4 regions of the Streptomyces sp. NPDC012637 genome follow, and region 4 is predicted to be linked to each of the others. Evidence: riboswitches for the same ligand, from Rfam matches in the RefSeq annotation. Region 4 holds a riboswitch; each other region holds the start of a gene.
What was found. A riboswitch is a leader RNA that binds a small molecule or an ion and turns the genes downstream of it on or off. The one in region 4 is predicted to bind cyclic di-AMP.
Positions count from the first base shown of each region.

Region 1: it holds a riboswitch for cyclic di-AMP, as region 4 does, so the genes downstream of both, ACFY8W_RS02230 (transglycosylase SLT domain-containing protein) here and ACFY8W_RS33250 (transglycosylase family protein) in region 4, are expected to answer to the same signal.
Region 2: it holds a riboswitch for cyclic di-AMP, as region 4 does, so the genes downstream of both, ACFY8W_RS06185 (peptidoglycan DD-metalloendopeptidase family protein) here and ACFY8W_RS33250 (transglycosylase family protein) in region 4, are expected to answer to the same signal.
Region 3: it holds a riboswitch for cyclic di-AMP, as region 4 does, so the genes downstream of both, ACFY8W_RS20360 (peptidoglycan DD-metalloendopeptidase family protein) here and ACFY8W_RS33250 (transglycosylase family protein) in region 4, are expected to answer to the same signal.

Region 1 is NZ_JBIBDS010000001.1:505,084-512,706, reverse strand. It holds gene ACFY8W_RS02245 (histidine kinase) at 140-1,432, shown strand; gene ACFY8W_RS02240 (response regulator) at 1,429-2,148, shown strand; gene ACFY8W_RS02235 (alpha/beta fold hydrolase) at 2,475-3,386, shown strand; cyclic di-AMP (ydaO/yuaA leader) riboswitch at 3,733-3,888, shown strand; gene ACFY8W_RS02230 (transglycosylase SLT domain-containing protein) at 3,893-4,771, shown strand; gene ACFY8W_RS02225 (polysaccharide deacetylase family protein) at 4,925-5,725, shown strand; gene ACFY8W_RS02220 (hypothetical protein) at 5,811-6,218, opposite strand; gene ACFY8W_RS02215 (glutathione S-transferase C-terminal domain-containing protein) at 6,426-7,412, opposite strand; gene ACFY8W_RS02210 (helix-turn-helix domain-containing protein) at 7,493-7,623, opposite strand, start outside.
Region 2 is NZ_JBIBDS010000001.1:1,365,451-1,373,073, forward strand. It holds gene ACFY8W_RS06175 (STM4011 family radical SAM protein) at 1-573, shown strand, start outside; gene ACFY8W_RS06180 (GDSL-type esterase/lipase family protein) at 570-1,364, opposite strand; gene ACFY8W_RS06185 (peptidoglycan DD-metalloendopeptidase family protein) at 1,541-2,506, opposite strand; cyclic di-AMP (ydaO/yuaA leader) riboswitch at 2,511-2,663, opposite strand; gene ACFY8W_RS06190 (tyrosine-protein phosphatase) at 3,037-3,834, shown strand; gene ACFY8W_RS06195 (DUF6126 family protein) at 3,853-4,008, opposite strand; gene ACFY8W_RS06200 (helix-turn-helix domain-containing protein) at 4,028-4,657, opposite strand; gene ACFY8W_RS06205 (aminotransferase class III-fold pyridoxal phosphate-dependent enzyme) at 4,733-6,133, opposite strand; gene hpnH (adenosyl-hopene transferase HpnH) at 6,141-7,163, opposite strand; gene ACFY8W_RS06215 (1-hydroxy-2-methyl-2-butenyl 4-diphosphate reductase) at 7,171-7,623, opposite strand, start outside.
Region 3 is NZ_JBIBDS010000004.1:712,442-720,064, forward strand. It holds gene ACFY8W_RS20345 (pyridoxal-phosphate dependent enzyme) at 1-169, shown strand, start outside; gene ACFY8W_RS20350 (MFS transporter) at 166-1,443, shown strand; gene ACFY8W_RS20355 (SpoIIE family protein phosphatase) at 1,527-2,768, shown strand; cyclic di-AMP (ydaO/yuaA leader) riboswitch at 2,971-3,135, shown strand; gene ACFY8W_RS20360 (peptidoglycan DD-metalloendopeptidase family protein) at 3,147-4,244, shown strand; gene ACFY8W_RS20365 (aldo/keto reductase) at 4,312-5,268, shown strand; gene ACFY8W_RS20370 (PrsW family glutamic-type intramembrane protease) at 5,269-6,564, opposite strand; gene trmB (tRNA (guanosine(46)-N7)-methyltransferase TrmB) at 6,814-7,623, opposite strand, start outside.
Region 4 is NZ_JBIBDS010000010.1:49,810-57,432, reverse strand. It holds gene ACFY8W_RS33265 (TetR/AcrR family transcriptional regulator C-terminal domain-containing protein) at 1-371, shown strand, start outside; gene ACFY8W_RS33260 (cytochrome P450) at 406-1,671, shown strand; gene ACFY8W_RS33255 (transglycosylase family protein) at 1,791-2,798, shown strand; cyclic di-AMP (ydaO/yuaA leader) riboswitch at 3,057-3,230, shown strand; gene ACFY8W_RS33250 (transglycosylase family protein) at 3,234-3,944, shown strand; gene eno (phosphopyruvate hydratase) at 4,211-5,497, shown strand; gene ACFY8W_RS33240 (septum formation initiator family protein) at 5,650-6,120, shown strand; gene ACFY8W_RS33235 (DUF501 domain-containing protein) at 6,148-6,693, shown strand; gene ACFY8W_RS33230 (exopolyphosphatase) at 6,690-7,623, shown strand, end outside.

The DNA.
Region 1 (7,623 bases), on a different contig from region 4:
TACGATCTCCCGGCCGCCGGACCCGGGGCGTCAACCGCAGAGTTGAACGGCGGGGTAAACCCCTGCGGCAGTGCGCACCGGCGCACGCTGCACCTCCGGTATGACGACGCGCCCGTTTCCCGCGCCGTACCATCGCGCGATGCACACCAGGGCCCAGTGGGCGACGTGGTTCCGCGAGGTGAATCCCCTGCTGGTCGACGCGACGCTGGCCCTCGGCCTGGTGGCGGCGTCGGCCGCGGTCGGGCACCAGTACCACCCGCGAGGGTGGCCGGTCTTCGACCTGTCCGCGTACCTGCTGACGGCGCTCACCGGTCTTCCGCTGGCCCTGCGCAGGGTGGCGCCGGTCGCCGCGCTGGTGGCGAGCTGTCTGGCCTTCGCCGGCTACCTGGCCGCCGGCTACCAGCCGTCCCTGAACTTCTGGGCCCCGGCCATCGCGTTGTACAGCGTCGCCGTCCAGCGTCCGCCCCGCACGACGGCGGCGGGCGCCGCGCTCACCGCGGTCGTCGTCCTCTACAGCGGACTGCGCGCCCCCGAACTGGGCCTTGCCGTCGCCGTGATCCAGGCGGTGGCGGTGCCCGCCGTCCTGTGGGTCTTCGGCAACGGCGCCCGGCTCCTCGCCCGCAGGAACCGGCAACTCGCCGAACTCACCGCACAGCTGCGCACGGAACAGGAGGAAAGGGCGAGGCGTGCCGTCGCCGAGGAACAGCGGCGGGTCGCGCGCGAACTCCACGACGTCGTCGCCCACCACATGTCGGTGATCAGCGTGCAGGCCGGCATGGCGGGCTATGTCTTCGCGACCGAACCCGGTACCGCGCGCGCCGCCCTGGACACCATCTCCGAGACCAGCCAGGAGGGTCTGCGGGAGCTGCGGCGGATCCTGACCCTGCTGCGCTCCGCGGCCGGCGAGACCGTGGAGGCCGACGGGCGGGCCGGGGAGTGGTACGCCCCGATGCCGGGACTCGCCCGCCTCGCGGAGGTGGCCGAGCGGACCAGGGCCGCGGGCGTGCCCGTGGACCTGCGCACCGAGGGCGCGCCCCGCGCGCTGGCCCCGGGGACGGAGCTCTGCGCGTACCGGGTCGTGCAGGAGGCACTCACCAACGTGATCAAGCACGCCCGCCCGGCGCGTGCCACGGTGCTCGTCGCGTACCGGCCGGACGAACTCGTCGTCACGGTGACCGACGACGGCCGGCGCCACCGCCCGGATCCGGCCAACGTGCCGACACGCTCAGGACACGGCTTGATCGGCATGCGGGAACGCGCGAGGCTCTACGGCGGAACAGTGGACGCCGGCCCTCGGGCCGAAGGGGGATTCCGCGTGTGCCTCACACTTCCCGTGGCCAGGACGACCGACCGGCAGGGACCTCACCTGGATCACCCGGGTCACCCGGATCGCCCGGATCACCGGGAGAAGGGCAGCAGCCCGCCGGCATGACGGGCGGGAGTGCGCCCGGAACCACGCCGGACCCTGCCGCCGACGGCATCACGGTGCTCGTGGTGGACGACCAGGAACTGATCCGGGCCGGACTCGTCGCCCTGCTGCGGGCGGCGCCCGGTCTCGAGGTCGTCGGCGAGGCCGCCGACGGGGAGTCCGCGGTGCTCCAGGCGGCCCGCGTGCGGCCCGACGTGGTCCTCATGGACATCCGCATGCCGGGCATGGACGGCACCACGGCCACCGAACGCATCCTGGCCCGCTCCGACGGTCCCACCCCGCGGATCCTCGTCCTGACCACCTTCGACCTCGACGAGTACGTGTACGCGGCACTGCGCGCCGGAGCCTCCGGATTCCTGCTGAAGGACACCGGGCCCCAGCGGCTGATCGAGGCCGTTACCGCCGTGGCGGGCGGCGAGATGCTCTTCGCGCCGAGCGTGACCCGCCGGCTGATCGAGGCGTACGTGAACCAGGCGGAGCCGGCCACCGGCGCCGTCGCGGACCTGGACGTCCTCACCGCCCGGGAGTGCGAGGTGCTGCGGCTCACGGCCCGGGGCCTGTCGAACACGGAGATCGCCGAGCAGCTCTACATCGGCGAGGCGACGGTCAAGACCCACCTCAACCGCACGATGAGCAAGCTGAACGTCGACAGCCGTGCCCAGGCGGTCGTCGTCGCCTACGAGAGCGGGCTCGTCGTCCCGGGCGGACCGGCGCTCTGACCGGCCCGAGGCCCGTCGCCCCGTTGGGGTACGGTCGACCTGCCCCAACAGCCGCCCGTGGGAGCCGAGTTCGTCATGGCGAACGGGCGGGGTGCGAGAGCGGGACGAGTACGGGCAAGCCCTGAACGGGCAAGCCCGACGTAGGCAAGCCCTGAACGGGCAAGCCCGACGTAGGCAAGCCCTGAACGGGCAAGCCCTGCGCAGGCGGGCCGAGCAGCGACGCACCCGAGCAGCACCACGCCGAGCAGCGCCACGCCGAGCGGCACCACACCGAGCAGATTCACGCCGGGACACACCGAGCACCAGGCAGACGAGGAGACGCGACCATGACCCGTCCGGACGGACCGCGGCCGGCACCCGAACCGATACCGCTCGACCTCCCCGTGGACGGGGCGACGCTCCGCGTGCTGCGCTTCGGCACCGGACCGCGGACCGCCGTCGCCGCCCACGGCATATCGGCCTCGGGGATGTCCTTCGCGGCCGTCGCCCGGCACCTGCCGGCGGACTGGTCGCTGTACGCGGTCGACCTGCGAGGCCGCGGCGGCAGCTCGACCGCCCCCGGCCCGTACGGCATCGACCGGCACGCCGCCGATCTCGTGACGGCGGCCCGGACCTGGGGCGACGGCGGACCCGTGGCCCTGACAGGGCAGTCCATGGGCGCCTACGTGGCGCTGCGTGCCGCCGCCCGGGAGCCCGGCCTCTTCGCACGCCTCCTGCTGGTCGACGGCGGCCTGCCGCTCCCGCTGCCCGCCGACGCCGACCCCGACGCGGTGCTCGGCGCCAGTCTGGGCCCGGCGCTCGCCCGGCTCTCGATGACGTACGACAGCGACGAGGCCTACGTCGACTTCTTCCGCGCGCACCCGGCGCTCGGGCCGCACTGGAACGAGGACATCGAGGCGTACGTCCGCTACGACCTCACCGGCCCCGAGGGCGCCCGCCGCTCGCGCGCCCAGGAGGCGGCGGTGCGGCAGGACGGGCGGGAACTCCTCACCAGCGCCGCGTCGTTCGGCACGGACCTGGCCGGTCTGAAGGTGCCCACGCTGCTGCTGCACGCGCCGCTCGGGCTGCTCGGCGAGGCGCCCGCCATGCTGCCGCCCGCGCTCGTCGACCACTGGACCGCGCAGGCGCCGAGCCTGACCGCCGAGTTCGTGCCGGACTGCAACCACTACACGATCCTCATGGGCGACCCGGCCTCCATGGTCGCGGAGCGGCTGGTGCCGCCGCACGGCCGCGGCTGATCCGATCCGCATTGCAGGGCAAACCGGACGATGTCCGGTTATTCCACTGCAATACCGGAATGCTGATCCGATTCCGCAACAGGGTATTTCGCTCCCGCATAAAGGACCCGGCCGGGGCGCGTGATCTGAATCACGCCCGGCCTGTCCCCGTCGCTGCTGCCGTGGCGTCAGATCCGGCATGCCGGAAAAGGGTTGGCGCGAGGGCGGTGGCCGGCCTGAATGATCCTTTGGGAATTCCGGGTAGATCGATTTGCCGGGATGAATTCCTGCCTTGTTTTCCGGATTTGTTTTCGCATAGCGTCACCCCGCAACCGGACGGAAACGCCGAATCCTGCCGCCGTCCGGGCGACCGCACTCACCACACTTCCGGCAGGAGCGGGGGACCCAGGTTTGCCGCCGGTCCCGGTCTCCGGGGACGGCTCGGGGTGAAGCCGCGCATGCCGCGGCCGGGCATCTCCTGCCCGAACCCGACAGCTCACCTCGCAGGCGGAGGAGAGGAACCCGCCATGCGTGGACACGGCAAGCACCGCCGCCCCAAGAACGCCCCGCTCGCCCGCGGCATCGCCGCCGTGAGCCTCACCGGCAGCGCCGCGCTCGCGCTCCCGCTGGCCGGAGCCACCGGTGCGGCCGCCGTCGCCCCACACGGCGCGAACTCCGTCACAGTGGCAAAGCCGGCGCTCTCCGCGGCCGTCCAGGCGGTCGCGGATAAGGCTCCGAAGGCGGCATCCAAGGCCGCTCCGGTGAAGTATTCCGTCGTCACCGGGGACTCGCTCTCGAAGATCGCCCGGAAGTACGGCGTGAAGGGCGGCTGGAAGAAGCTCTACCGGGACAACCGGAAGGTCGTCGGCAAGGACCCGGCTCTCATCCGGCCCGGCCAGAAGCTCTCCGTCGCCGCCACCCGGACCGCGCCCCGCCCGGCGGCCCCGTCCACCGCCACCCGGTCCTCCGTCACCCGCGCCTCCGTCACCACGGGCTCGGCCGCCTCCGCCCCGGCCCCGGCGGTCAAGGCCGTCGCCAGCGCCGCCACCAAGGCCGCGGCCGCGGGCTCCACCGGCTACACGTACGCGGACAACCTCGAGGGCTGGATCCGCGAGTCCCTCGACATCATGGCCCGCGAGGGCATCCCCGGTAGCTTCGACGGCATCTACCGCAACATCATGCGCGAGTCGTCCGGCAACCCCCGCGCCATCAACAACTGGGACTCCAACGCCCTCGCCGGCACCCCGTCCAAGGGCCTGCTCCAGGTGATCGACCCCACGTTCCGGGCCTACCACGTCGCCGGCACCGCCAACGACCCGTACGACCCCGTCGCCAACATCACGGCCGCCTGCAACTACGCCGCCGACCGCTACGGCTCCATCGACAACGTCTTCGGCGCCTACTGACCGACCGGTTCGCCGCCGCCGACACGGCCGGGCACCCCTCACGGGGCGCCCGGCCGTGTCGTTCTCCCGGAAATCGATGAAACCTTCCCGCCGTCTCTGCCGTCCTCCCCTGCGGGAGCCGTTCGGGACGAAGACGCTGGGAGTGGGCACCGCATGGGGCTGAAGGGCAAGTACACCGCACACATAGCCGTGGTGGCGTCGGCGGTCGCGATCGGTCTTGCCTCGTGGGGGGCCGCCGCGCTGACGGACACCGAGGCCGAGGCCCAGGCGGCGGGGAAGCGGCAGGAGCAGCGGGTGCCGGGCGAGGACGCCAAGGGGCCGGCACAGGTGCCGCCGGTGAAGGTGCCCCAGAGCATCGCGCACGGAGCGGAGGCCGGCGGCAGGTCGGTGAACATCACCATCGACGACGGCCCCGACCCCCGGTGGACGCCCAAGGTGCTCGACATCCTCAAGGAGAACGACGTCAAGGCCGTGTTCTGCATGGTCGGTCCGCGGGCGAAGGAGTTCCCCGAGCTGGTCAAGCGGGTCGTGGCGGAGGGCCACCGGCTCTGCGACCACACCGTGTCCCACGACACCACCATGGACAAGAAGCCCGTCGGTTACCAGAAGCAGCAGATCCTCGACGCGAAGCGGATGATCGAGGACGCGGCCGGGGGAGCGAAGGTGGAGTACTACCGGGCCCCCGGCGGCGCGTTCACCCCGAACAGCCGGCGCATCGCCGCGGAGGCCGGGATGCGGCCGCTCGGCTGGAACGTGGACACGAAGGACTTCGAGCTGCCGGGGACGAACGCCATCGTCAACACGGTGAAGCAGGAGCTGCCCAACGGACCGACCATCCTCTTCCACGACGGCGGCGGCGACCGCAGCCAGACCGTCGCGGCGCTCAAGCAGGTGCTGCCGTGGCTGAAGGAGCAGGGACACCCGACCAGCTTCCCGGTGCGGACCACGCCCTGAACCACCGGGCGCAGCCCGGGACCTGTCGGCCGATCAGAGCCGGACGGGCCCCGGCCCGCCGCTCCTGGCGCGCGGCCTGCCGTTCCTAGCGCGCGGCCGCGAGGCGCAGTCCGCCACAGGCGTACAAGGCGGTGTCGACGAGGGCCGGGAGCACCGGCCGGCCCGGCTCCGGCGCGAGCCGGGCGAGGCGGTGCATGGTCAGGGCCGCCTCCCACGCCGAGGTCTTCGCCGGTGAACCGCCCCAGGAGACGGCCTCGAGTCTCGCCCAGAGGTGCGCGCCGAACCCGAGATGAATCGTTCCTTCCCGGGCCGCCTCCTCGTCGAGGGCCTCACGTACCGCCGTCAGGAACGTCACGGCGTCCCTGGGTCCCAGGGCCTCGACGACGATCCGGAGGTAGGGAGCGATCAGACCGGTCGCCTCCGGCCACTCGGCTTCGTCACCGAAGCGCTCGCGCAGGTGTGCGTACAGCGGGTGTTCCATGCAGTGGGTCATGAAGGCACAGATACGTTTCCGCGCCCCGCGATCACCGTGGCGACACGCCGAACGCGGCGCTCCGACGCCCGTATGGAGGCGTGCCGCCCGCTCGCGGTCCTCCGCCGCGGCACGAAAGGCCGCCGCCCCCTCCCGGGAGCGGAGCTCGCGCCAGCGGTCGTCGGTGAGGGCAGCCGGCCGGCGGAGGGCGGCCGGGCGGAGGGCGGGTCAGCCGGGCGGGGGCACTCGCTCCGACGGCGGCGGTGGCCCGGGCGGCGTGCCGTCGCCGAAGGGGCGTCCGCCCAGCGCCTCCCGGCCGTGGGGCGAGAGCCACTCCCCGGTGGCGGGGCCGCGGGGCACGATCCCGGTCGGGTTGATGTCGTGGTGGACGACGTAGTAGTGCTGCTTGATCTGCTCGAAGTCGATCGTGTCGCCGAAGCCGGGCGTCTGGAAGAGGTCCCGCGCGTAACCCCACAGGGCGGGCAGCTCGGTCAGCTTCTGCCGGTTGCACTTGAAGTGGCCGTGGTAGACGGCGTCGAAGCGCACGAGGGTCGGGAAGAGGCGGACGTCGGCCTCGGTGATGGTGTCGCCGACCAGATAGCGCCGCCCCGAGAGGCGCTCCTCCAGCCGGTCGAGCCGCTCCCACAGCCTCCGGTACGCCGTGTCGTACGCCGCCTGGCCGCTCGCGAAACCGCACTTGTACACGCCGTTGTTGACGTCCTCGTACACCTGGTCGGCGATCTCGTCGATCTCCTCGCGCCGCCCCTCCGGGTAGAGGTCCGGCGCGCCCTCCCGCTGGTGGGCCGTCCACTGGCTGCCCAGGTCGAGCGTGATCCGCTCGAAGTCGTTGGTCACCACCTCCCCGGTGGGGACGTCGACGATCGCGGGCACGGTGATGCCCTTCGGATAGCCGGGCTCGCGCCGGAAGTAGGCCTCCTGGAGCCGTTCGATGCCGAGGACGGGGTCCTTGCCGCCGGGGTCCAGGTGGAAGGACCAGCTGCGCTCGTCGTGCACCGGCCCGGCGACGCCCATCGACAGGACGTCCTCCAGGCCCATGAGCCGCCGCACGATCGCGGCCCGGTTCGCCCACGGGCAGGCCCGTGCGATGACCAGCCGGTAGCGCCCCGGCTCCACGGGCCGGCCGTCCCGCCCGTCCGCCGTGACGCGCGTCGTGATGTAGCTCCGGTCGCGCTCGAACTCACCGTCACCGGCCATGGTGCCGAGCCCTCCTCGTACCGTCTGCACGGGGGCCGATCGATCGGCCACGCCCCGGCGGCTACCCGCGCCGGCCCGCCCTACGCCCCCCGCACGCCTGTGACGGCGGCCGTCGGACGCGGCGGCGGGGCGGAGGTGCCGAAGGCGCGGCGGTAGGCGGCGGGGGAGACGCCGAACGCCGTCCTCATGTGGGCGCGCAGCGAGTTCCCGG
Region 2 (7,623 bases), on a different contig from region 4:
AATCTGAGCTGCCGTACGGAGTGGCTGGCGGAGGCCGACCTCGGCTCGCTGGCGCTGTGGTGCACCTACCACCCGGGCCAGACGCCGTACGAGCGGTTCCTCGGCAAGTGCCACGACCTCGCCGCGCGGGGCGTCCGCTTCAGCGTGGGCGTCGTCGGTCTGCCCGAGCACCGGGAGCACGCCCGGCGGCTGCGGGCGGAGCTGCCGGAGCAGGTGTACCTGTGGGTGAACGCGGCGGAGGGCCGTACGTACACGGACGAGGAGGCCGAGGACTGGACGGCCCTCGACCCCCTCTTCCCGTACAGCCGGCATCCGCACGCCTCGGCGGGGCTCCCCTGCCGCACCGGCGAGTCGGTCGTCTCGGTGGACGGCGACGGGACGGTGCGGCGCTGCCACTTCGTCCGCGCCGAGCTGGGCAACCTGTACGACGGCTCGTACCGCGCCGCGCTCCGCCCGCGCCCCTGTCCGCTCGCCGTCTGCGACTGCCACATCGGCTACGTGCACCTGGAGACGCTGCCGCTGTACGACGTGTTCGCCGGCGGCGTCCTGGAACGGATCCCGGCCCTGCCCTAGAGGGGGATGAGGTCGGGCCGCTTGGCCTCGACGTGGTCGCCGGAGCTCTCGCCGCGCAGTCGGCGCCCGATCCACGGCACCAGGTACTCCCTGGCCCAGTGGATGTCGTCCTTGCGGACCTCCAGGGTGCCGCGCGGCGGCCGCGGCGGCCACGGCTGCTCCGGGTCGGCGGGTACGGGCCTGCCGAGGACCTGGGCGGCGCGCAGCGCGACCCGGGTGTGGCCCTCGGGCGACAGGTGGAGCCGGTCCTCGTCCCAGGCGCGGCGGTCCTGGACGGACTTCAGCGACCACAGGTCGAGCACCGGGCAGCCGTACCGGTCGGCGATGGCGCGGACGTGCCCGTTGTACGTGGCGATCTTGCCCCTCAGGTGCTTGAGGAGGGGCACGTCGCGGGTGTCGAAGCCGGTGGTCACCATGACGGTGCCGACGGCGGAGGTGAGGTCGGCCACCGCGCGCTCGAAGCGCTCGGCGACGTCGTCGGGGTCGGTGCCGGGGCGGATGATGTCGTTTCCGCCCGCGCAGAAGGTCACGAGGTCCGGGGCGAGTTCCTTCGCCCGCGGGACCTGTTCCACGACGATCTGGTCGAGTAGGCGCCCCCGTACGGCGAGATTGGCGTACCGGAAGTCCTCGTGCTCCGGCAGTTCGTCGGCCAGCAGGACCGCGAACCGGTCCGCCCAGCCGACGAAGGTCCCGTCGGGCCCGGGGTCTCCGACGCCTTCGGTGAAGCTGTCACCGATCGCCGCGTACGACCCGAATGCGTTCTTGTCTGTTGATCTCGAATCGTCTGCCACGGGAGCACATCCTTCCCCTCGGGATGTGACCTACGCGACCGTAAGGAGGGGTTGACGGTGGGTGACATATGCCACCGATAAAGATTCCACCAAGCCGGAATACGCCGGAGGCCCGGCACTGGTGTGCCGGGCCTCCGGAGTGCCGCCGCCCGTGACGACGGGGTGCTGACGTGAGGTCAGATGCCCACGCCGTGCTGGCGGAGGTAGGCCAGCGGGTCGATGTCGGAGCCGTAGCCCGGGCCGGTGCGGATCTCGAAGTGGAGGTGCGGTCCGGTGGAGTTGCCGGTCGAACCGGAGAGACCGATCTGCTGGCCGCCGCTCACGGACTGGCCGGCGGAGACGGACAGCGAGGAGAGGTGGGCGTACTGGGAGTACGTGCCGTCGGCGTGCTGGATGACGACCTCGTTGCCGTAGGCGCCGCTCCAGCCGGCGGAGTGGACGGTGCCGGGGCCGACCGCGCGGACGGAGGTGCCGGAGGAGGCGATGAAGTCGACACCGGTGTGGTAGCCGGAGGACCACATCGAGCCGGAGGCCCGGTACGGGGTGGAGATGCCGCCGCCGACGGGGGCGACCCAGCCGGAGGAGCTGGCCGCGCCGGCCGACGAGGAGCCGGCGGACGAGGACGAGGAGGAGGCCGAGTCCGAGGAGGCGACGGCCGGGGCCGAGGCGCGCTCGCTGCCGCGGGAGGCGCGGGCGGGCGCGTCGTCACCGTTCTTGGCGGAGCTCTTGGGCGCGGCGGCCTTGGGCGCGGGCGTCGCCTTGGCGGTGTTCTTGGCGCCGAGGGTGAGCTTCATGCCGGGGAGGATCAGCGAGGGGTTCTCGCCGACGACCTGGCGGTTGTCGCGGTAGAGCTTCTGCCAGCCGCCGGCCAGGTGGTGCTCGGTGGCGATCTTCGACAGGTAGTCGCCGCGCACGACGGTGTACGTCTTCGCCTTGGCCGGGGCCTTGGCGGGGGTCGCGGCGGCCGGGGCAGCGGCGGCGACGGCCTGCTGCGGGGACGCGGGGGCGTTCTGCTCGGCGGCGTGAGCGCCGGTGGCACCGATCAGCGGGAGGGCGACGACGGCGCCTCCGGCGCCGGCGGCCACGAACCCGCGGGTGATCGGGTTGACCTTGGGACGGCGGTGCTTACCCTTCGCGGGCATGGCGAATTCCTCTCCGTCGCCTGCGAGGTGAGCTGTCGGGTTCGGACTGGAGATGTCCGGCCGCGTGGTCGCGCGGCTTCACCCCGAGCCGTCCTTTCGAGGGGTCGGCGTCATACCTGGGTCCCCCGCTCCTGCCGTGTACGGGTGGGTGCGGATTCCGGTCGGCGGCAGGATTAGGCGGTCCGTCCGGAGTGAGCGCGACGCTAGACGAGCGAGGACGACGGGAACAACCCAGGGGTTCCATGAATTCGATTGCCGTGTGAATTGCGGCCGGAATTCCGGTCACCCTCCGTGGATGACGGTCCCTCGATTTCCCTTTGCCCAAGGGAATTTGGGAAAGACGATCAGCCACGGTCCGTCACGGGTGAGACGCTGCTCACGCCCCGGCACCCATCTCCCCTACAACCAGGGCGCCTTATGTCCAATCAGTCAATTGGGACAGATCGCCCATTCCATCCCGATGGGGTGTGTGCGGAGCGTTCCAGCCATGATGATTGCCCCAGGAACCGATCTCGAGAGCAGGAGCAACCGTGACGCAAGCGACGACCGAGCCCGAACTCACCGGCGTACGCAACTTCCGCGACCTGGGCGGACTGCCGACCGTGGACGGCCTGTCCGTGCGTCCCGGGCGGCTCTTCCGCAGCGGCCACCTGGCGCACGCCACGACCGAGGACGCGCAGTTCCTCGCCACCCTGGACCTCCACACCGTCTTCGACTTCCGCAACGAGGCCGACCGGAACGTCGAGGGCCCGGACGTCGATCTTCCCGGCGTGCGGAACGTGAACATACCCCTGAGCGACCCGGCCGACGGCAAGGAGTTCTGGAAACTGGTCCGCAGCGGGGACGTGGCCCAGCTGCGCGAGCTGCTCGGCGAGGGCAAGGCCGCTGCCCGGATGTCCGATTCGTACCGGAAGATGATCGTCGGGAAGACCGCGGAGCACAGCCGGATCCTGCACGCCATGGCCGAGGACAGCGTCCCCGCCCTGATGCACTGCGCGGCCGGCAAGGACCGGGCCGGTCTGGCCATCGCGATCTCGCTGCTCGCGGTCGGCGTGGAGCGCGAGGCGATCGAGGAGGACTACCTGAAGTCCAACGCCCCGCACCGCCGCTACAAGGTGCAGCGCAGCTCCACCGCCCCGGACGCCATGTCGCCCGAGGTGATGGAGCTGCTGAGCCCGCTCTTCGATGCGCGGGTGGAGTACCTGCGGGCCGCCTTCGACGCCATCGGGGCGACCTGGGGCTCGGTCGACGCCTATCTGACGGAGGGGCTGCGGCTCGCCCCGGAGACCCGAGAGCGGCTGCGCGAGCGGCTGCTCACCGGCGCGTAGGCCCCTGAGGAGGTTCCCCTACTGGTTCTGCGCGCCCATGGCGAACAGCAGGTAGAGGAACGCGGCGAAGAGGTGGCCGGCGACCAGGTAGGCGAAGAGCCGGAGCACCAGGCCCTTCGGGAACTTGCCGCCACCGCGCTCCTCGCCGGTGACCGGTGCGGACTTCTCGGACATGTCGATCCTCTCGGGGGGGTCAGCGGCGGTGCGGAGTGCCGTCGCCGAGGCACAGTTCGGCGGCGGGGCTCTGCAGCAGCGTGTGGACGAACAGCAGCTCGGCGCCGCCGCGGGTGGCGGCGCCGATGCGGTGCGGGGTGAGCGAGTCGAAGTGCGCGCTGTCCCCGGGGTCGAGGACGTGCACCGTGTCGCCGAGCGCGAGCCTGACCCGGCCCTCGAGGACGTGGATCCACTCCTCGCCGGGGTGGACCCGCACGATGTCGGCGCTGGTGGCGTACGGCACGTGGACGCGCAGCGCCTGCATGGCGCGGCCCGCCGCTCCCGCGGGACGGTAGAGCCAGCCGTCGGCCTCGACGGCCTCGGCCTTCCCGCCCCGGACCACCGGGTCACGCTCGGGCGGGACCTCGCCGAGCAGCTCGGAGACCGTCGTACCGTAGATACGGGCGAGGGCCAGCAGCATCGGCAGCGAAGGCTGCCGGTTGCCCGTCTCCAGGCGCGACAGGTGCGCCGGGGAGAGGCCGGCCCGCTGGGCGGCGGCCTCCAGCGTGAGGCCGCGCCGACGGCGCAGTCCGCGCAGCTGGGGAGCGACGTCGGGCAGGACGTCGGCAACGGCGGGGACCGGGGCGGAACCCCCGGGGACGTGGTCCATGCGTCCATTCCGCCAGGATCTTTCCTCTGGGGCAAGTTTCTTGCCCCAGAGGCAAAACCCGTGGGCAGGATTCGGTCAGCGCTGCGCGACGGCCTGCTTGACCAGCGTCTTTCCGAAGTCCCACATCAGTCCGCCGCCGCCGTGCGCGTCGTCCATCACCGCGGTGAAGGCGGTCACGAAGCGGTCGACGTCCGCCTCGTCGACGACCAGCGGCGGGATCAGCTTGATCACCTCCAGATGGTCCCCTGACACCTGGGTCAGGATGTGGTGGCGCTGCAGCAGCGGCACCACGACCATCTGGGCGAAGAGTCCCTTGCGGGCCGCCTGGAGCATCGTCCAGCGGCTGCGCAGGCCCAGCGAGGAGGGCCGTCCGAACTCGATGCCGATCATCAGGCCGCGGCCGCGGATCTCCTTGAGGAGCTCGTAGCGCGGTACGAGCTCCCGCAGCCGGGTCGCGAGCAGGTCGCCGACCCGGCGGACGTGCGCCACCGTGCCCTCGGACTCCATCACCGACAGCACCGCGAGCCCGGCCGCCATGGCCTGGGCGTTCGAGCCGAAGCTGGCCGAGTGGACGAGCACCCGGTCCATCGACGAGTAGACCTTCTTGAAGATCCAGTCCTTGCCGAGGGTGGCGCCGACCGGCACGTAGCCGCCGGAGAGCGCCTTGGCGACGCAGACCAGGTCCGGCTCGACGCCGTCCTCGTGCTGGTAGGCGTAGAAGTCCCCGGTCCTGCCGAGGCCGGTCTGCACCTCGTCCGCGATCAGCAGGGCGCCGTGCCGGTGCAGGAGCTCCTGGGCGGCCCGCAGGAAGCCCGGCGGGGCCTCGTGGACGCCCTTGCCCTGGATCGGCTCGACGACGAAGCCCGCCACGTCGCCCTTGCGCAGCTCCCGCTCCAGCGCCTCCAGGTCGCCCAGCTCGATCGCCGTGTCGGGAAGGAGCGGACCGAAGCCGTCCCGGAAGCCGCTCTCTCCGTTGACGGAGAGGGAGCCCGTGGTCAGACCGTGGAAGGCGTGGGAGCAGTAGACGATCCTCGCCCGGCCCGTGGCGTACCGGGCGAACTTGAGCGCGGTCTCGACGGCCTCCGTGCCGCTGTTGCCGAAGAAGACCCGGTCGAGGTGCGGGCTGTGTGCGAGGAGCTTCTCGGCGAGGAGTCCGGGCAGCGGCTGGCAGTCGAAGCGGGTGAGGTCGGCGAGCTGCGCGTCGAGGACGTCGTGCAGCGCCTGCCGGACGACGGGGTGGTGCCGCCCCAGGCCCATGACGCCGAAGCCGGCGAGCATGTCGAGGTGGTCGTTGCCGTCGGCGTCCCAGAAGTGGGCGCCCTCGGCCCGCTCGTACACCTTGTCGAAGCCGATGGTGTGGAGCATCCGCGGGAGCTGGTGGTTGAGGTGGCGGGCGTGCAGCTCGTAGCGCTCGCCCCCGCGCTCGGCGAGCAGCGCCCGCAGGTCGAAACCGCCGGTGCCGGACCCGTCCGTCATGGCCGGCTCACCCGTTGTTCCCGGAGACGGTCTCGCGGACCGCGCGCAGCGACTCCTTGAGCGAGCCCATGGTGGCGAGGACGGCGGTGGGCTCGTAGCCGCAGTGCGCCATGCAGTTGGCGCAGCGCGGGTCCTTGCCGCGGCCGTACTTGTCCCAGTCCGTCTCCTCGATGAGCTCGCGGTACGTCGGGACGTAGCCGTCACTCATCAGATAGCAGGGGCGCTGCCACCCGAAGAGCGAGTAGTTCGGGATCGCCCACGCGGTGCACGGGAAATCGGCCTTTCCTTCGAGGAAGTCGAGGAAGAGCGGGGAGTGGTTGAGCCGCCAGCGCCGCCGGTTTCCGCCCGCGAACGCCTTCTTGAAGAGTTCCCTGGTCTGTTCCACGCCGAGGAAGTGCTCCTGGTCGGGAGCCTTCTCGTAGGCGTAGGCCGGCGAGATCATCATTTCGTCGACCTTGAGGTCGTCGTTGAGGAAGTTGAGGACCTCGATGATCGTCTGCGGGGTGTCGGTGTTGAAGAAGGTCGAATTGGTGGTGACCCGGAAGCCGCGCCGCTTGGCCTCCTTGATCGCCGCGACCGCCTCGTCGAACACGCCCTCCTTCGCCACCGATTCGTCGTGCCGTTCCCGCAGGCCGTCGATGTGCACGGCGAAGGCGAAATACGGCGAGGGCGTGAAATCGTCCAGCTTCTTGCGCAGCAGCATGGCGTTGGTGCACAGGAAGACGTACTTGCGCTTGGCCACCAGCTGGCGCACGATCTCGTCGATCTGAGGGTGCATCAACGGTTCGCCACCGGCGATGGAGACCATCGGCGCCCCGGACTCCAGGACCGCGCCGACGGCCTGGGCGACCGGCATCCGCTGCTTGAGGACGCCGGCCGGGTGCTGGATCTTGCCGCAGCCCTCGCACTTGAGGTTGCAGGCGAACAAGGGCTCGAGCTCGACGATCAACGGGAACTTGTCCCGCTTGCGGAGCTTCTGTTCGAAGAGGTAGGTCCCGACCCGGACGGACTGACGGAGCGGCATGGCCATAACTCGCTCACCTCCTGGGGAGCAGCAAAGAACGGTGCCATTCGGAGAATGCGGGAAGGACCGCACGGAGAACACGGAAGGCCGATATTCCCCCGCGCACCGTGCCGATCCGGACCAGTTCATGTTCTGGAGCGTCCACGACCACCCGGACGGCCGCAACCGGGCGCGGTCCGGCGGCCACGGCGGTGCTCAGCGTGGCGGCGGACTCCATGTCGACGGCGATCGCTCCGCCGGCGAGCAGCGCCGCCCGCTCGGGCCCGCGGACCACGTGGTCGGAGCCGGTCAGCGGGCCGGTGTGGACGGTACGCCCGGGCAGCGCCCGGACGAGCGCCTTCACCAGGAGCCCGGTGCCGTCGCAGGGGATGGTGCCGTCGGGGCCGCGGGTCTCCTCCGCGACGATCAGGTCGCCGGGGTGCATCCCGGGCGCGAGTCCCGCGCAGAATCCGGAGGCGATGACGGC
Region 3 (7,623 bases), on a different contig from region 4:
GGCGGTCTTCCCCGACGGGCCGCACCGCTACTTCGACACCGTGTTCAACGACGAGTTCTGCGCGGCGCACGGCCTGCTCGACGGTCCGGTACGGGAGGAGCCCGTGGCCTTCGCCGAGGGCGAGCCGGTCAGCGGCTGGACCCGGCGCGTCGTGGAGCGGGCCCGATGAGCCGTCGGACGGCCGGGCCGGCGGGCAGCACCACCGCGGCCCCGAAGGGCGGCATCGGGAAGCGGTCGCGCGGCTTCGAACCGGCCGTGCGGCTGCTGTTCCTCAACCAGCTCACCATCAACCTCGGCTTCTACATGCTGATGCCGTACCTGGCGGCCCATCTGGCCGACGGGCTCGGCATGGCCGCCTGGGCGGTCGGCCTGGTGCTCGGCGCGCGGAACCTCTCCCAGCAGGGCATGTTCCTCGTCGGCGGCGCGCTCGCCGACCGGCTGGGCTTCAAGCCGCTGATCGTCGCCGGCTGCGCGCTGCGGACGGCCGGCTTCGGGGCGCTCGCCTTCGCGCAGTCGCTGCCGATGCTGATCGCCGCCTCGCTCGCGACGGGCCTCGCGGGTGCGCTGTTCAACCCGGCGGTGCGGGCGTACCTGGCGGCGGAGGCGGGAGAGGAGCGGCGCGTCGAGGCGTTCGCCCTGTTCAACACGTACTACCAGGCGGGCATCCTGCTCGGGCCGCTGGTCGGGGTGGCCCTGACGGGGGTGTCGTTCCGGCTGACGTGCGTGGTGGCCGCGCTCCTGTTCGCCGCGCTCACCCTCGTACAGCTGAGGCATCTGCCCGTACGGCACAAGGACGACGGGGCGGCCGGGGCGGCCGGGCAGGACCGGGGGCAGTTCCGGACGGTGCTCGCCAACCGGGTCTTCTGGCTGTTCTCGCTGGCGATGACCGGTTCGTACGTGCTGTCCTTCCAGGTCTACCTGGCGCTGCCGCTCGCCGCGGGCGGCACGGCGGCGACGACCGCCCTGTTCGCGGTGTCGGCGCTGGTCGCGCTCGCCGGACAGCTGCGGATCACCGCCTGGTGCAAGGCGCGGCTCTCCCGGGAGCGGTGTCTGGTCCTGGGGCTCGCCCTGATGGGGGCGGCGTTCCTGGTGCCGGCCGCGCTGGGGCGCTCGCTGCCCGCGCTGCTGCTGTGCGCGGCGGTCCTGGCGGTCGCGAACGCGGTGCTCTACCCGTTCGAGATGGACACGGTCGTCGCCCTGTCCGAGGGCCGCTGGGTCGCCACCCACTACGGGCTGTACAACACGGTCTGCGGGGTCGGCATCACCCTGGGGAACCTGGGGACGGGCGCGCTGCTCGACGTGACGGGCTGGTCGGCGGTGCCCTGGCTGGTGCTGTGTGCGGTCGGCCTCGGCTGCGCGGCCGCCATGGCGGCCCTGGCGCGGGGCGGGCGGCTCGCCGTACGCCAACCGGCCGAGGAGGAGTCGCCGAGCCGTACGGCCTGACGGCACCCTGAGGTGGGCGCGGAACGGTCCGCCGCCGTGGACGGACGGGCGGACCGGCCGACCGACCGGGCAGGAGAGCACAGGTGGGGCGAGCAGCGGCGGCCGGCGGAGCGGGCGGTGAGGTCCCGGGCGGCGGCGCGGGCCCGTACCGCGGTGCCCGGCGCTTCCTGCGGGCCCTGCCTCCGCTGCTGATCCTCGGCGGCGTGGCGTACGACCTGTCCACGCCGCCGACCTACACGGCGGCGCCGCTGTACTCGGCGGCGCCGCTGATCGCGGCCCCGTTCTTCTCCATGCTGACGACGCTGGTCACGGGGCTCGCCGCGGTCCTCGCGAGCATCGGGCTGCACCTCTACAACGGGACCGCGGACAGGATCCCGGCGCTGACGGAGACGCTGACGGTCGTCACGGTCTCGGCGCTCGCCGTGCTGATCAACCGGGTGGTGCGGCGCAGCGGGGAACGGCTCGCCTCGGCGAGGGTGATCGCCGAGACGGCGCAGAAGGCGGTGCTGCCCACGCCCGCCGAGCGGATCGGCGGCCTCCAGATCGCGGCGCGGTACGTGGCGGCCCAGGCGGACGCGTTCATCGGCGGCGACCTGTTCGCGGTGCAGGACACCCCGCACGGGGTGCGGATGGTGGTGGGCGACGTGCGGGGCAAGGGCCTCGACGCGGTGGAGGCGGTGGCGGTGGTCATCGGCGCCTTCCGGGAGGCGGCCGAGCAGGAGTCGACGCTGGAGGGCGTGGCGGCGCGCCTGGAGCGGGCGCTGGCCCGGGAGGGCGCGCGGCGGGCGGGTCTCGACGCCTTCGAGGGCTTCACGACGGCGGTGCTGGCCGAGATCCCGGGCGGCGACCGGGTCGTACGGGTGGTCAACCGGGGGCATCCCGAGCCGCTGCTCCTGCACGCGGACGGCGGTGTCGAGCTGCTGCGGCCGAGCGAGGCCGCGCTGCCGCTGGGCATGGGGGACCTGGGCGTGTGGCCGGACCGGGCGGACGTGACGCCGTATCCGCAGGGCGCGACGCTGCTGTTCTACACGGATGGTCTCTCGGAGGCGCGGGACTCGGCGGGGGTGTTCTACGAGCCGGGGGCGCGCCTCGCGGGGCGGATCTTCCCGGGGCCCGAGGAGCTGCTCGACGCGCTGGTGGCGGACGTGCGCCGGCACACGGACGGGGGTACGACGGACGACATGGCGCTGCTGGCGGTGAGCCGCCGGGCGGCGGGGCAGCCGGAGCGGCGGCGGACGATGCCGGTGGTGCCGCCGGACGGGGCCGGGCCGCAGCATCCGGAGGCCCTCTCGTCGCGACCTCGGGCGGACGGTGACCGGCCGTAGTCGACAGGTGTCCCTCCGATAACAATTGACGTAACGTCAGTTCCGGAGTTTGCTCCTGACGCTTTTCTGAGTGGGGGTCAAATCGGGCGATGCCCTCCCAATTCAGCTAATGATCAAGGGGAACAGCTTGGAATCGGGTGGTCGAGTCTATTAACGTTCGATAACGCAGCGCGGTCGTCACAGCCGTCGCAAGAGACGGCACCGTGCGCGCGCGCCGAATCCCGCAAGGGAACCGGGGAACCACCACTTGGGGTGAATCGGGCCCCACCGCACTCGTCCGCCTCGTGCGACCGTGCGGCACAGCCCGTAGGAGACCTTCCTGCTCCGAACCCGTCAGCTAACCCGGTAGGCGAGAAGGAAGGAAAGGAGAGCGCCTCCGTGGCGTCCAACACCCCGGCTCCGCAAGCCCCCTTCGCCTCCTACGACGCCCCCGGCGCGGCGGGCGCCCTGGACGGGGCCGCGGAGGAGTGGAACCCCACCGAGGACTCCCTGCGGGACCGGAACCGCTCCGGCGGACGCCACCGCGTCGTCAAGCAGCGCTCCAACTTCGCCCGTTCCTCCACCGTGCTCGGTGTCGGCGTCATCGCCGCCGTCGGCGCGGGCGGCCTGGCCACCGCCCAGCAGAAGCCTCCGGTCTCGATAGCGCTGCCGGACCTCGACCTGCCCGACGCCTCCGAACTGCCGGGCGTCGGCGACCTGATCGGCTCGGACGCCGAGAGCAAGGGCATCGCGGACAGCGCCGGCAACAACGCCCAGCCGCTCACCGCGCTCACCTACACCACCGCCGCGAACGAGGGCGCCGGCACCGACGGCGCGGACACCCGGGCCGGGACCAGGACGTCGACCGACGCCGGCGAGGCGCTGCGCGCCCGCATCCTCCAGCAGGCCGAGCAGCAGCAGGCCGCCGCGGACGCCGCGGCCAAGGAGGCGGCGGAGAAGGCCGCGGCCGAGAAGGCGGCGGCGGAGGCCGAGGCCAAGGCCGACGCGGCGGAGCAGGCGGCCGCCGAGGCGAAGAAGAAGGCCGAGGAGGAGGCCGCGGCGAAGGCCGAGGCCGAGCGCCTCGCCCAGCTCGCCGCCAGCTACGCGCTGCCGACCTCCTCGTACACGATCACCTCGACCTACGGCCAGGCCGGCTCGATGTGGTCCTCCGGCTACCACACCGGCCTGGACTTCGCCGCTCCCACCGGCACCCCGGTCAAGGCCGTCCACGGCGGCACCGTGCAGTCCGCCGGCTGGTCCGGCGCGTACGGCTACCGCATCGTCCTGGAGCTGGAGGACGGCACCGAGGTCTGGTACTGCCACCTCTCGTCGATGACCGTCGGCGCCGGCCAGTCCGTCGGCACCGGCGAGACCATCGGCCGTGTCGGCGCCACCGGCAACGTCACCGGCCCGCACCTCCACCTCGAGGTGCACACCCCGTCCGGCGACGGCATCGACCCGGCGGCGTGGCTGAACTCCAAGGGCCTGAGCGTCTGACCTGCGCAACCGCGGATCCTGCCGCACCGCCGGAATACGCCCGGTGGTGCGGGAGGTTGATCGACCCATGACTTCTCTTCGCCAGCTGGGCACCTCCGACCTGCACGTCTTCCCGCTCGCCCTGGGCGGCAACGTCTTCGGCTGGAGCGCCGACGAGGCGCAGTCCTTCGCCGTCCTCGACGCCTACGCCGCCGCCGGCGGCAACTTCGTCGACACCGCCGACGTCTACTCGGCCTGGGCCGAGGGCAACGAGGGCGGCGAGTCCGAGACCGTCATCGGCCGCTGGCTCGCCTCCCGCGGCAACCGCTCCGACATCCTCGTCGCCACCAAGGTCGGCTCGCACCCGCAGTACAAGGGCCTGAGCGCCACCACCATCAAGGCCGCCGCCGAGGAGTCGCTGCGCCGCCTCGGCACCGACCACATCGACCTCTACTACACGCACTTCGACGACGAGTCGGTCCCGGTGGAGGAGATCGTCACCGCCCTCGACCAGCTGGTGAAGGACGGCAAGGTGCGGGCCGTCGCCGCCTCCAACATCTCCCCGGAGCGGCTGCGCGCCTCCCTCGACTTCGCCGAGGCCGAGGGCCTCGCCCGCTACGTCGCCCTGCAGCCGCACTACAACCTGGTGTCCCGCGAGACCTACGAGGGCCCGCTCCTCGACACCGCAGCGCAGGCCGGGCTCGCGGCCGTGCCGTACTTCGGCCTCGCCTCCGGCTTCCTCACCGGCAAGTACCGCCCCGGTGCCACCGTCTCCAGCGTCCGTGCCGCGGGCGCCGCCAAGCACCTGGAGACCGAGCGCGGCCAGAAGGTGCTCGCCGCACTCGACGCGGTCGCCGAGGCGCACGGCGCCGAGCCCGCCACCGTGGCCCTCGCCTGGCTCGCCTCCCGTCCGACGGTCGTCGCCCCGATCGCCTCGGCCCGGACGGTCGAGCAGCTCCCCGCGCTCGTCGCGGTCGCCGACCTGACGCTGACCGAGGCGGAGCTCGCCACGCTGACCGAGGCCTCCGAGGCGCCCGCCGCCTGATCAGCCGCGGTACGGGTTGTAGCCGCCGTAGTCCAGGTACTGCGGCGGCACCCACACCCGGCCGGTCGCCCGGGCCGCGTACGTCAGGGCGGGCGAGGCCACCTGCCGCCGCTGCCACAGGTGGTGCAGCAGCTCCTGCTCGCGGGCCGCGAAGTCCGGCGCGGCCTGCCCGCGCCGCGCCCGGTGGCGAAGGAACGCCAGCGTCGTCGCGAACGCCTCGTACTCGCCGACGGCCTGCGCGCCCGGCTTGCCGAAGGTCCGGGCCGCATAGCCGCGGGCCATCGAGCGGGCCCGCATCGAGGAGAGCGCGAGCGGTTCGTCGTGAGCGAGCCAGCCGGCCGTCGCGTAGGCCGGGAGCTCGCCGGATATCGTGCGCAGCTCCTTCTGCCGGCTCCATATCGCGAGCCAGGTGAGCAGTCCGAACACCGGCACCATGAACATCCCGTAGACGAGGACGAACGCCAGCGGGTGGAAGGTCGCCGAGCCGTTCCACAGCGCGTGCAGGCCCATCGCGAGGAGCAGGCCGGCGGACGGCAGCAGCCACAGGCGGGTGCGGCGGAACCGGGCACCGGCCGGGAGCAGCGCGGCGAAGCCGAGGCCGAGGCCGGTGAGCGACGTGAACAGCGGGTGCGCGAACGGGGACATGATGACCCGGGCGAAGAAGGTGGCCATGGTGACCGAGCCGAGGCCGTCGGCGCCGAACTCCTGGTCCTCGCCGAAGGCGTTGCCCAGGTAGAGGATGTTCTCGGTGAAGGCGAAGCCGGTGGCCGTGAACCCCGCGAAGACCAGGCCGTCGACCGGCCCCGTGAAGTCCCTGCGGCGGAAGAGGAAGAGCAGCAGCAGCGCCGCTCCCTTGGCGGTCTCCTCCACGACGGGCGCGACGGCGGTGGCGCCGAGTGACTCGGCGGAGCCGGGGTCGGCGGTGGCGCTGCTGATCCACTCCACGGCGAAGGAGTTGGCGAGGATCGCGACCAGGGTGGAGGCAAACGCGCCCCAGGCGAGCGCGAACAGCAGGTTCTTCCACGGGGCCGGCTCGACCCGGTCGAGCCAGCGGAACGCGGCCATGAGCAGCGGCACCGGCAGCACGGCGAGGCCGAGGCCCACGAGGAAGCCCTCGGTGCCGGTCTCCTCCCGCACCATCGCCAGGATCGCGAGCGCGCACAGCGCGAGCGCGGCGATCAGGGCGACGGCCCGGACCAGCCGGCTGCGCCAGAACGCCTTGCGCGGCTTGTAGCGCCACTTGGACCGCTCCGGCACGGCACCGAAGTCCGGCTGGTCGCTCTCGAGCGAAGGCACGGGAGCGGGCGCGGGAACCGGAGCGGGCCCGGCGGCGACCGCTTGGGCGACCGGTGGGGCGACCGGAGGGACGACCGCCTGGGCGGGGTCCGCCGCCTGCGCGGGGACGACCGCCTGTGCGGGTGTGGGGCCGGGCTCGGTGGCAGGTCCGGCTCCGGCGATGGGATTCGACGACACGGAACGACCCTAACCAGCGTCACCGACAGCGGCGAGGGAGTTCCGGCAGCCTGTGGAAAACCCGCCGGAGCGTCAGCGCCTGTGGAAAAGCAGGTCGTGGACCACGTGCCCCTTGTCCAGGCCCTGGCCCTCGAAGCGGGTCAGCGGCCGGAACGCGGGCCTGGGCGCGTAACCGCCGTCGGCCTGGCTGTTCTCGAAGTCGGGGTGCGCGTTCAGCACTTCCAGCATCTGCTCCGCGTACGGCTCCCAGTCCGTGGCGCAGTGCAGCAGGCCGCCCTTCTTCAGCCGGGGCGCGAGCAGGCTCAGGAACTCGGGCTGGATCAGCCGGCGCTTGTGGTGGCGCTTCTTGGGCCAGGGGTCGGGGAAGTAGACCCGGCAGCCGGCGAGGGACTCCGGCGGGAGCATCTCGCGCAGCAGGATGATCGCGTCGCCGTTGGCGACCCGCACGTTGGTGAGTCCGTTGCGGTCGGCGAGCCCGAGCAGATTGCCCTGGCCGGGCGTGTGGACGTCGACGGCGAGAATGCCGGTTCCGGGGTCGGCGGCGGCCATCTGCGCGGTGGCCTCGCCCATGCCGAAGCCGATCTCCATGACGACCGGCAGCCCGTCGAACATCTCGTCCAGGTCGAGCACCCGCTTGCCGTCGATGTCGAGCCCCCAGTCGGGCCACCGCTTCAGCATGGCCTCGGCCTGGCCGGCGGTGACGCGGCTGCGCCGGGGCTGGAAGCTGCGGATCCGCCGCTCGAAGTGGGCGCCCGCCGGATCCGGCGCGGGCCCCTCGCCCGGCGCGAACATCCGGCTGCCGCGCCGCGCGACGGGACGGTCGTCCGCGGCGGCGACGCCGGCGGGGCTGTCGTGGCCGTCGGGGACGGAGTACGGGGAGTT
Region 4 (7,623 bases):
CGGCGGGCCTGGAGGACGGCCTGCTCCGGCTGGCCCGACGGTTCACGGTCACGCTCACGCAGCCCCACGTGCTCCGGCTGCGCCGGCTGATCATCGCCAACGCCGACCAGTTCCCCGAGCTCGGCGCCACGTGGTACGAGCGGGGCTTCGAGCGGGTACTCGCCAACCTCGCGGACACCTTCCGGCGGCTCGCCGACGCCGGACTGCTCAGGACCGACGACCCGCTCCTCGCTGCACACCACTTCGCCGGACTCCTGCTCTGGATCCCGGTGAACAAGGCGATGTTCCACGGCAGCGCGCAGCACGACGACGCCGACCTGGAGCGCTACGCCGCCGAGGGCGTCCGCGTCTTCCTCGCCGCCTACCGCTGAGCGGCCCCGCCGGGACGCCTTGTACGGTCGGAGGGTGAGCACCACCCCGCCGCCCGTACCTCCCGCCCCCGAGCTCTTCACCTGGGAGTTCGCCACCGACCCGTACCCGTCCTACGCCTGGCTGCGCGAGCACGCGCCCGTGCACAAGGCCACCCTGCCCAGCGGGGTCGAGGCCTGGCTGGTGACGCGGTACGGGGACGCCCGGCAGGCGCTGGCCGACCAGCGGCTCTCGAAGAATCCCGCGCATCACGACGAGCCCGCGCACGCCAAGGGCAAGACGGGCATTCCCGGCGAGCGCAAGGCCGAGCTGATGACGCATCTGCTCAACATCGACCCGCCGGACCACACCCGGCTGCGGCGCCTGGTCTCGAAGGCGTTCACGCCGCGCCGGGTGGCGGAGTTCGCGCCGCGCGTGCAGGAGCTGACGGACCACCTCATCGACGGCTTCGCCGCGCGGGGGAGCGCGGACCTCATCCACGAGTTCGCCTTCCCGCTGCCCATCTACGCGATCTGCGACCTGCTCGGCGTCCCGCGCGAGGACCAGGACGACTTCCGGGACTGGGCCGGGATGATGATCCGGCACGGCGGCGGACCGCGCGGCGGCGTGGCGCGCTCGGTGAAGAAGATGCGCGGCTACCTCGCCGAGCTCATCCACCGCAAGCGGGAAGGCCTGGGGCAAGGAGAGGACGACGACCTGATCTCCGGGCTGATCCGCGCCTCCGACCACGGCGAGCACCTCACCGAGAACGAGGCCGCCGCCATGGCGTTCATCCTCCTCTTCGCCGGGTTCGAGACCACCGTGAACCTCATCGGCAACGGCGTGTACGCGCTGCTGCGCAACCCCGGGCAGCGGGCCCGGCTCCAGAACTCGCTGGCCGCCGGGGAGACCGGGCTCCTGGAGACCGGCGTCGAGGAGCTGCTGCGCTACGACGGGCCGGTGGAGCTCGCGACCTGGCGCTTCGCGACCGAGGCGCTGACCATCGGCGGGCAGGAGATCCCGGCGGGCGATCCGGTGCTCGTGGTGCTCGCCTCGGCCGACCGGGATCCGGCGCGGTTCGACGGGCCGGACACCCTGGACCTCGCACGGCGGGACAACCAGCACCTCGGGTACGGGCACGGCATCCACTACTGCCTGGGAGCGCCGCTGGCGCGCCTGGAGGGGCAGACCGCGCTCGCGACGCTCCTGACTCGCCTGCCCGATCTGCGACTTGGCGCAGACCCGGCGGAACTGCGCTGGCGCGGCGGGCTCATCATGCGCGGACTTCGCACGCTTCCGGTGGAATTCTCCCCCGCACCCTGACTGACATCCCGTCAATACTGTGATGTTTACGTGATCTGCGCTGCATCAGCTTGTGACTCACGTTCGAATGCCGCTACTTTCACCCGCAGTCTCAGCTGTCACGCGAAAGGGCATTCCGCATGCGCTCCGGAAACGGACGACACCGCAGACCCCGCCAGGCCCCCGCCATCGTCGTCGCCGCGGGTGTGACCGGCTCGGCCCTGGCGTTGCCGCTGCTCGCCACGGGTTCCGCATCCGCCGCCGACGCCGCCACGTGGGACCGCGTCGCCGAGTGCGAGTCGGGCGGGGCCTGGAGCGCCAACTTCGGCAACGGGCTCTACGGAGGGCTCCAGTTCACCCAGGAGAGCTGGGAGCGCCACGGCGGCCTCGCCTACGCGCCGAGCGCGGACCTCGCGAGCCGCGCCCAGCAGATCGCCGTCGCGGACAAGGCGCTCGCGGCCGGTGACAACCAGTGGGCCACCTGCGCCCCGATCGCCGGCCTGACCAACGACGGCAAGGCGCCCGCCGTCGACCCGGGCCCGGGCACGCCCGCCGAGGAGTCGGCGGGCCCCCGCCCCGAGTCGAACCGGACCGACGGCCTGCCCGCCGGCTCCACCGCGACGGCTCCCGAGCCCTCGGCCACGACCACCACCCCGGCGGCTCCCGCCACCCCGACGGGCCCGGCGTCCGGCACTCCCTCGACGGGCACGCCGACCACGCCCGCCACCCCCGCGACGCCCGGTACGCCCGGTACGCCCGACACGTCGGTTACGCCCGGTACTCCGGAAACGCCGGACGCGACCGCTCCCGGCACCGGCAAGCACCGAGGTGACGCCGCGACAGAAGAACCGGGCATGACGGACACCGCGCCCGAATCCGGACGCCACGCGGCCCCGGACGCGACCCCGGCCGACAAGGCGGGCGAAAGTGCCGAGGGTTCGAGGGACGCCGACAAGACGGACAAGCCGGACGAATACACCGTTCAGCCGGGTGACAGCCTGTCGGGCATTGCGCAGGAGAACGGCCTCACCGGCGGCTGGGCCGCCCTCTATGACGCCAACAAGAAGACGGTCGGCTCCGACCCCGACCTCATCCTCCCTGGTCAGAGCCTGGAGTTGGAGCTCGACGAGCTCGTGGGCAAGGGGTAGTTCGCGGCTGAATGTCCGCTTCTGTGCAAGTGAGACATGGGTCTCTCTTGCCGAACGGGCGTGTCACGACCGCAAACTTTGCCGAGGTCGCCCCTCACCTGCGCAAACACCTCCTGACGGAGTGCAAGTAGGGGCGATTTTCCCGGGTTGATGCCCTTTGAACTTCTCCCGGGTGTGTGTCTACGGTCGTGACCGCTCGCCACCGCGGGCCCCGCCGACCGGTACGCCGAATCCTGCCGCCGGACGGAGGGAACAGTCGTCGCGCAAGCGCCGAAGGCAGGAGCGGGGGACCCAAGGTAAGTGCCGGCCCCGGCCGTTGAGACAGACGGCCGACGACCGGCTTGGGGTGAAGCCGCGTGCTAGGACACGCGGCCGGGCAACTCACTCGCCCGAACCCGACAGCTCACCTCGTAGGCGTCGGTGAGGAGAACTTCCATGCTGCTTTCCGGCAAGGGCAAACACCGCCGTTCCTCCAAGGCCACCCGCGCCATCGCGCTCGCCGGTGCCGCCGGTGTCGCCGTCGCGGCCCCGCTGATGGCCGCCGGCACCGCCTCGGCCGCCACGGCCTCCGAATGGGACGCCGTCGCCCAGTGCGAGTCCGGCGGCAACTGGTCCATCAACACCGGCAACGGCTACTACGGCGGCCTGCAGTTCTCGGCCTCCACCTGGGCCGCGTACGGCGGCACCGCCTACGCCGCGACCGCCGACCAGGCCTCCAAGTCGCAGCAGATCGCCATCGCCGAGAAGGTCCTCGCGGGCCAGGGCAAGGGCGCGTGGCCGAGCTGTGGCGTGGGCCTCTCCGGCGCCACGTACAGCGGCGGCTCCGCCGAGAGCACCACCACCGCTCCGAAGCGCTCCACCGAGCAGCCGACGACCCGCAGCGAGCAGCGCCAGGCCCCGAAGCAGTCCGCCCCGAAGCAGACCGCCCCGAAGAAGGCCGACGCCAAGAAGACCGTCACCACCCCGACCGGCAAGAAGGTCAAGAAGGGTGACGGCGAGTACAAGGTCGTCGCCGGCGACACCCTCAGCAAGATCGCCCAGGCGCACGGCGTCAAGGGCGGATGGGCCAAGCTCTTCGAGCTGAACAAGGACGTCGTCGACGACGCCGACCTGATCTACCCGGGCCAGCAGCTCCACCTCAAGTGAGCCTGCCGACCCACCCGCGGTGAGTGACCACCCCGGTCCGGAGTGCCCTTCCCCCGTGCGCTCCGGGCCGGGGTTTCCTCGTCCCCGGACCCTACCGATGAGTAGGTAAGGGGTCTTTCGTCCTCAGATGCATGCCCTTGGGTCCTTTTTCGTCCCAGGGGGCGGGCGCCCGGCTGGCCGGAGCCCCCGGGCCGGTTAGGCTCGTGTCGCAAGGCGTACGAGACCTTGCCGCATGCGTCACAACCAGCGTCACATCCCAGAAGGAGATGCTCGTGCCGTCCATCGACGTCGTCGTAGCCCGGGAAATCCTGGACTCCCGAGGCAACCCCACGGTCGAGGTCGAGGTCGGCCTCGACGACGGCAGCACCGGCCGTGCTGCCGTTCCGTCCGGTGCCTCCACCGGTGCGTTCGAGGCCCTCGAGCTCCGCGACGGTGACCCCAACCGTTACCAGGGCAAGGGCGTGGAGAAGGCCGTTCTCGCCGTCATCGAGCAGATCGGCCCGGAGCTCGTCGGTTACGACGCCACCGAGCAGCGCCTGATCGACCAGGCGATGTTCGACCTGGACGCCACCCCGGACAAGTCCTCGCTCGGCGCCAACGCCATCCTCGGCGTCTCCCTCGCCGTCGCGCACGCCGCCTCCGAGGCCTCCGACCTGCCGCTCTTCCGCTACCTCGGCGGCCCGAACGCGCACCTGCTGCCCGTTCCGATGATGAACATCCTGAACGGCGGCTCGCACGCCGACTCCAACGTGGACATCCAGGAGTTCATGATCGCGCCGATCGGCGCGGAGTCCTTCTCCGAGGCCCTGCGCTGGGGCACCGAGGTCTACCACACCCTCAAGTCCGTCCTGAAGACCAAGGGCCTGTCCACCGGCCTCGGCGACGAGGGCGGCTTCGCCCCGAACCTGGACTCCAACCGCGCCGCGCTCGACCTCATCGTCGAGGCCATCAAGCAGGCCGGCTACGTCCCGGGCAAGGACATCGCGCTCGCGCTCGACTGCGCCGCCTCCGAGTTCTACAAGGACGGCAAGTACGAGTTCGAGGGCAAGTCCCGCTCGGCCGCCGAGATGACCGAGTACTACGAGGAGCTCGTCGCCGCGTACCCGCTGGTCTCCATCGAGGACCCGCTGTTCGAGGACGACTGGGCCGGCTGGAAGGCCATTACCGAGAAGCTCGGCACCAAGGTGCAGCTCGTCGGCGACGACCTGTTCGTCACCAACCCGGAGCGCCTCGCCCGCGGCATCGAGGAGGGCAGCGCCAACGCCCTCCTGGTCAAGGTCAACCAGATCGGCTCGCTGACCGAGACCCTGGACGCCGTCGAGCTGGCCCAGCGCAACGGCTTCAAGTGCATGATGTCCCACCGCTCCGGCGAGACCGAGGACGTCACCATCGCCGACCTGGCCGTCGCCACCAACTGCGGCCAGATCAAGACCGGCGCCCCGGCCCGCTCCGAGCGCGTCGCCAAGTACAACCAGCTGCTGCGCATCGAGGAGATCCTCGACGACGCCGCGGTCTACGCCGGCCGCAGCGCCTTCCCGCGCTTCAAGGGCTGAGCGGCCAGGGCTGACCTGCCCTGACGCCGTCGACACGCGGCTTGCGCCCGGAGAACTGAATAGGGCGCAAAGGCGTAGCGAAGCGAAGCGTCCCCGCACTCGGTCCCGTACCGTGTGCGGGGACGCACGTGTGATCAGGGGAGGCACTGGACATGGCCGTGAAGGACCGGGACCGGTTCTCGACCGCGACCCGGATCAGGCTGCTCGGCGAGCAGACCGCCGCCCGTGTCTACCGCTCCCAGACCCGCCGTCAGGCCCGCCGCTCCCGGCTCACCGGCCGCGCGGCGTTCCTCGCGCTCGTCGTCTGCTCGCTCGTGGTGGCGCTCGCCTACCCCATGCGGCAGTACGTCTCCCAGCAGGGCGAGATCGCCGATCAGGAGCGCAGGGCCGCCGAGGCGGCGCAGCGGGTGGAGGAGCTGCGGGACGAGAAGGCCCGCCTCCAGGACCCGGCCTACGTCCGCCGCCTCGCCCGCGAGCACCTGCACTACGTGATGCCCGGCGAGACCGGCTTCACCGTGAACGACCCCGAGGCCGAGCAGCGGCCCCGGACCGAGCAGGGCGCGTCGGACCGTCCCTGGTACGACAACCTGTGGGACGGCGTGGACCGCGCCGACCGCCCGTAACCCCTCCACTCCCTCAGCAAGGCAGACATGGAAACGCCCCCTCCGCAGACCGAACGCACCGAGCCCACCGCCGCGGACGTCGCCGCGTTCGAGGAGCAGCTCGGCCGGCCGCCGCGTGGCCTGCGCGCCATCGCGCACCGCTGCCCGTGCGGCAACCCGGACGTCGTCGAGACCGCGCCCCGGCTTCCCGACGGCACGCCGTTCCCGACCACGTACTACCTGACCTGCCCGCGCGCCGCCTCCGCGATCGGCACGCTGGAGGCCAACGGGGTCATGAAGGAGATGCAGGCCCGGCTCGCCACCGACCCGGAGCTCGCCGCCGCCTACCGGGCCGCACACGAGGACTACATCGCGCGCCGCGACGCCATCGAGGTCCTGGAGGGCTTCCCGAGCGCCGGCGGCATGCCGGACCGGGTCAAGTGCCTGCACGTGCTCGTCGGCCACTCGCTGGCCGCGGGTCCGGGCGTGAACCCGTTCGGCGACGAGGCCCTCGCGATGCTGCCGGAGTGGTGGGCGAAGGGCCCGTGCGTGACGCCGTGCGCCGACAAGGACGAGGAAGAAGGAGCGAAGTGACCAGGGTCGCGGCAATCGACTGCGGGACGAACTCCATCCGCCTCCTGGTCGCCGACGTGGCCGCGCCCGACAGCGCCTCCGGCGCGGGCTCGACCGGCGAGCTGGTCGAGCTGGACCGGCGGATGACGATCGTCCGCCTCGGCCAGGGCGTGGACAAGACCGGCCGCCTGGCGCCGGAGGCCCTCGAGCGGACCTTCGCCGCCTGCCGCGCGTACGCCGAGGTCATCGAGGAGCTGGGGGCGCACAAGCTCCGCTTCGTCGCCACCTCCGCCTCCCGCGACGCCGAGAACCGCGAGGACTTCGTCAACGGCGTCGTCGGGATCCTGGGCGTGGAGCCCGAGGTCATCACCGGCGACCAGGAGGCCGAGTTCTCCTTCACCGGCGCCACCGGCGAACTGCACGGCGACGACCGCCGCCTGGTCGTGGACATCGGCGGCGGCTCGACCGAGTTCGTCGTCGGCAACAAGCACGTCGAGGCCGCCCGTTCCGTGGACATCGGCTGCGTACGGCTCACCGAACGGCACGTCCGGAACGACCCGCCGACCGCCGAGGAGATCGCCGCGATCCGCGCCGACGTCCGGGCGGCGATGGACCTGGCCGCCGAGAGCGTGCCGATCACCGAGGCCGAGACCCTGGTCGGGCTGGCCGGTTCGGTCACCACGGTCGCCGCCATCGCGCTGGGCCTGGAGGAGTACGACTCCACGCGGATCCACCACGCGCGGATCTCCCGCGCGCAGGTCGACGAGGTGGTGTCCCGGCTGCTCGCGTCCACGCACGACGAGCGCGCCGCGATCCCCGTGATCCACCCCGGCCGGGTCGACGTGATCATCGCCGGAGCGCTGGTCCTGGCCGAGATCATGGAGCGCACCGGGGCCGCCGAGGTCGTGGTCAGCGAGCACGACATCCTCGATGGGATCGCTCTATCCGTCG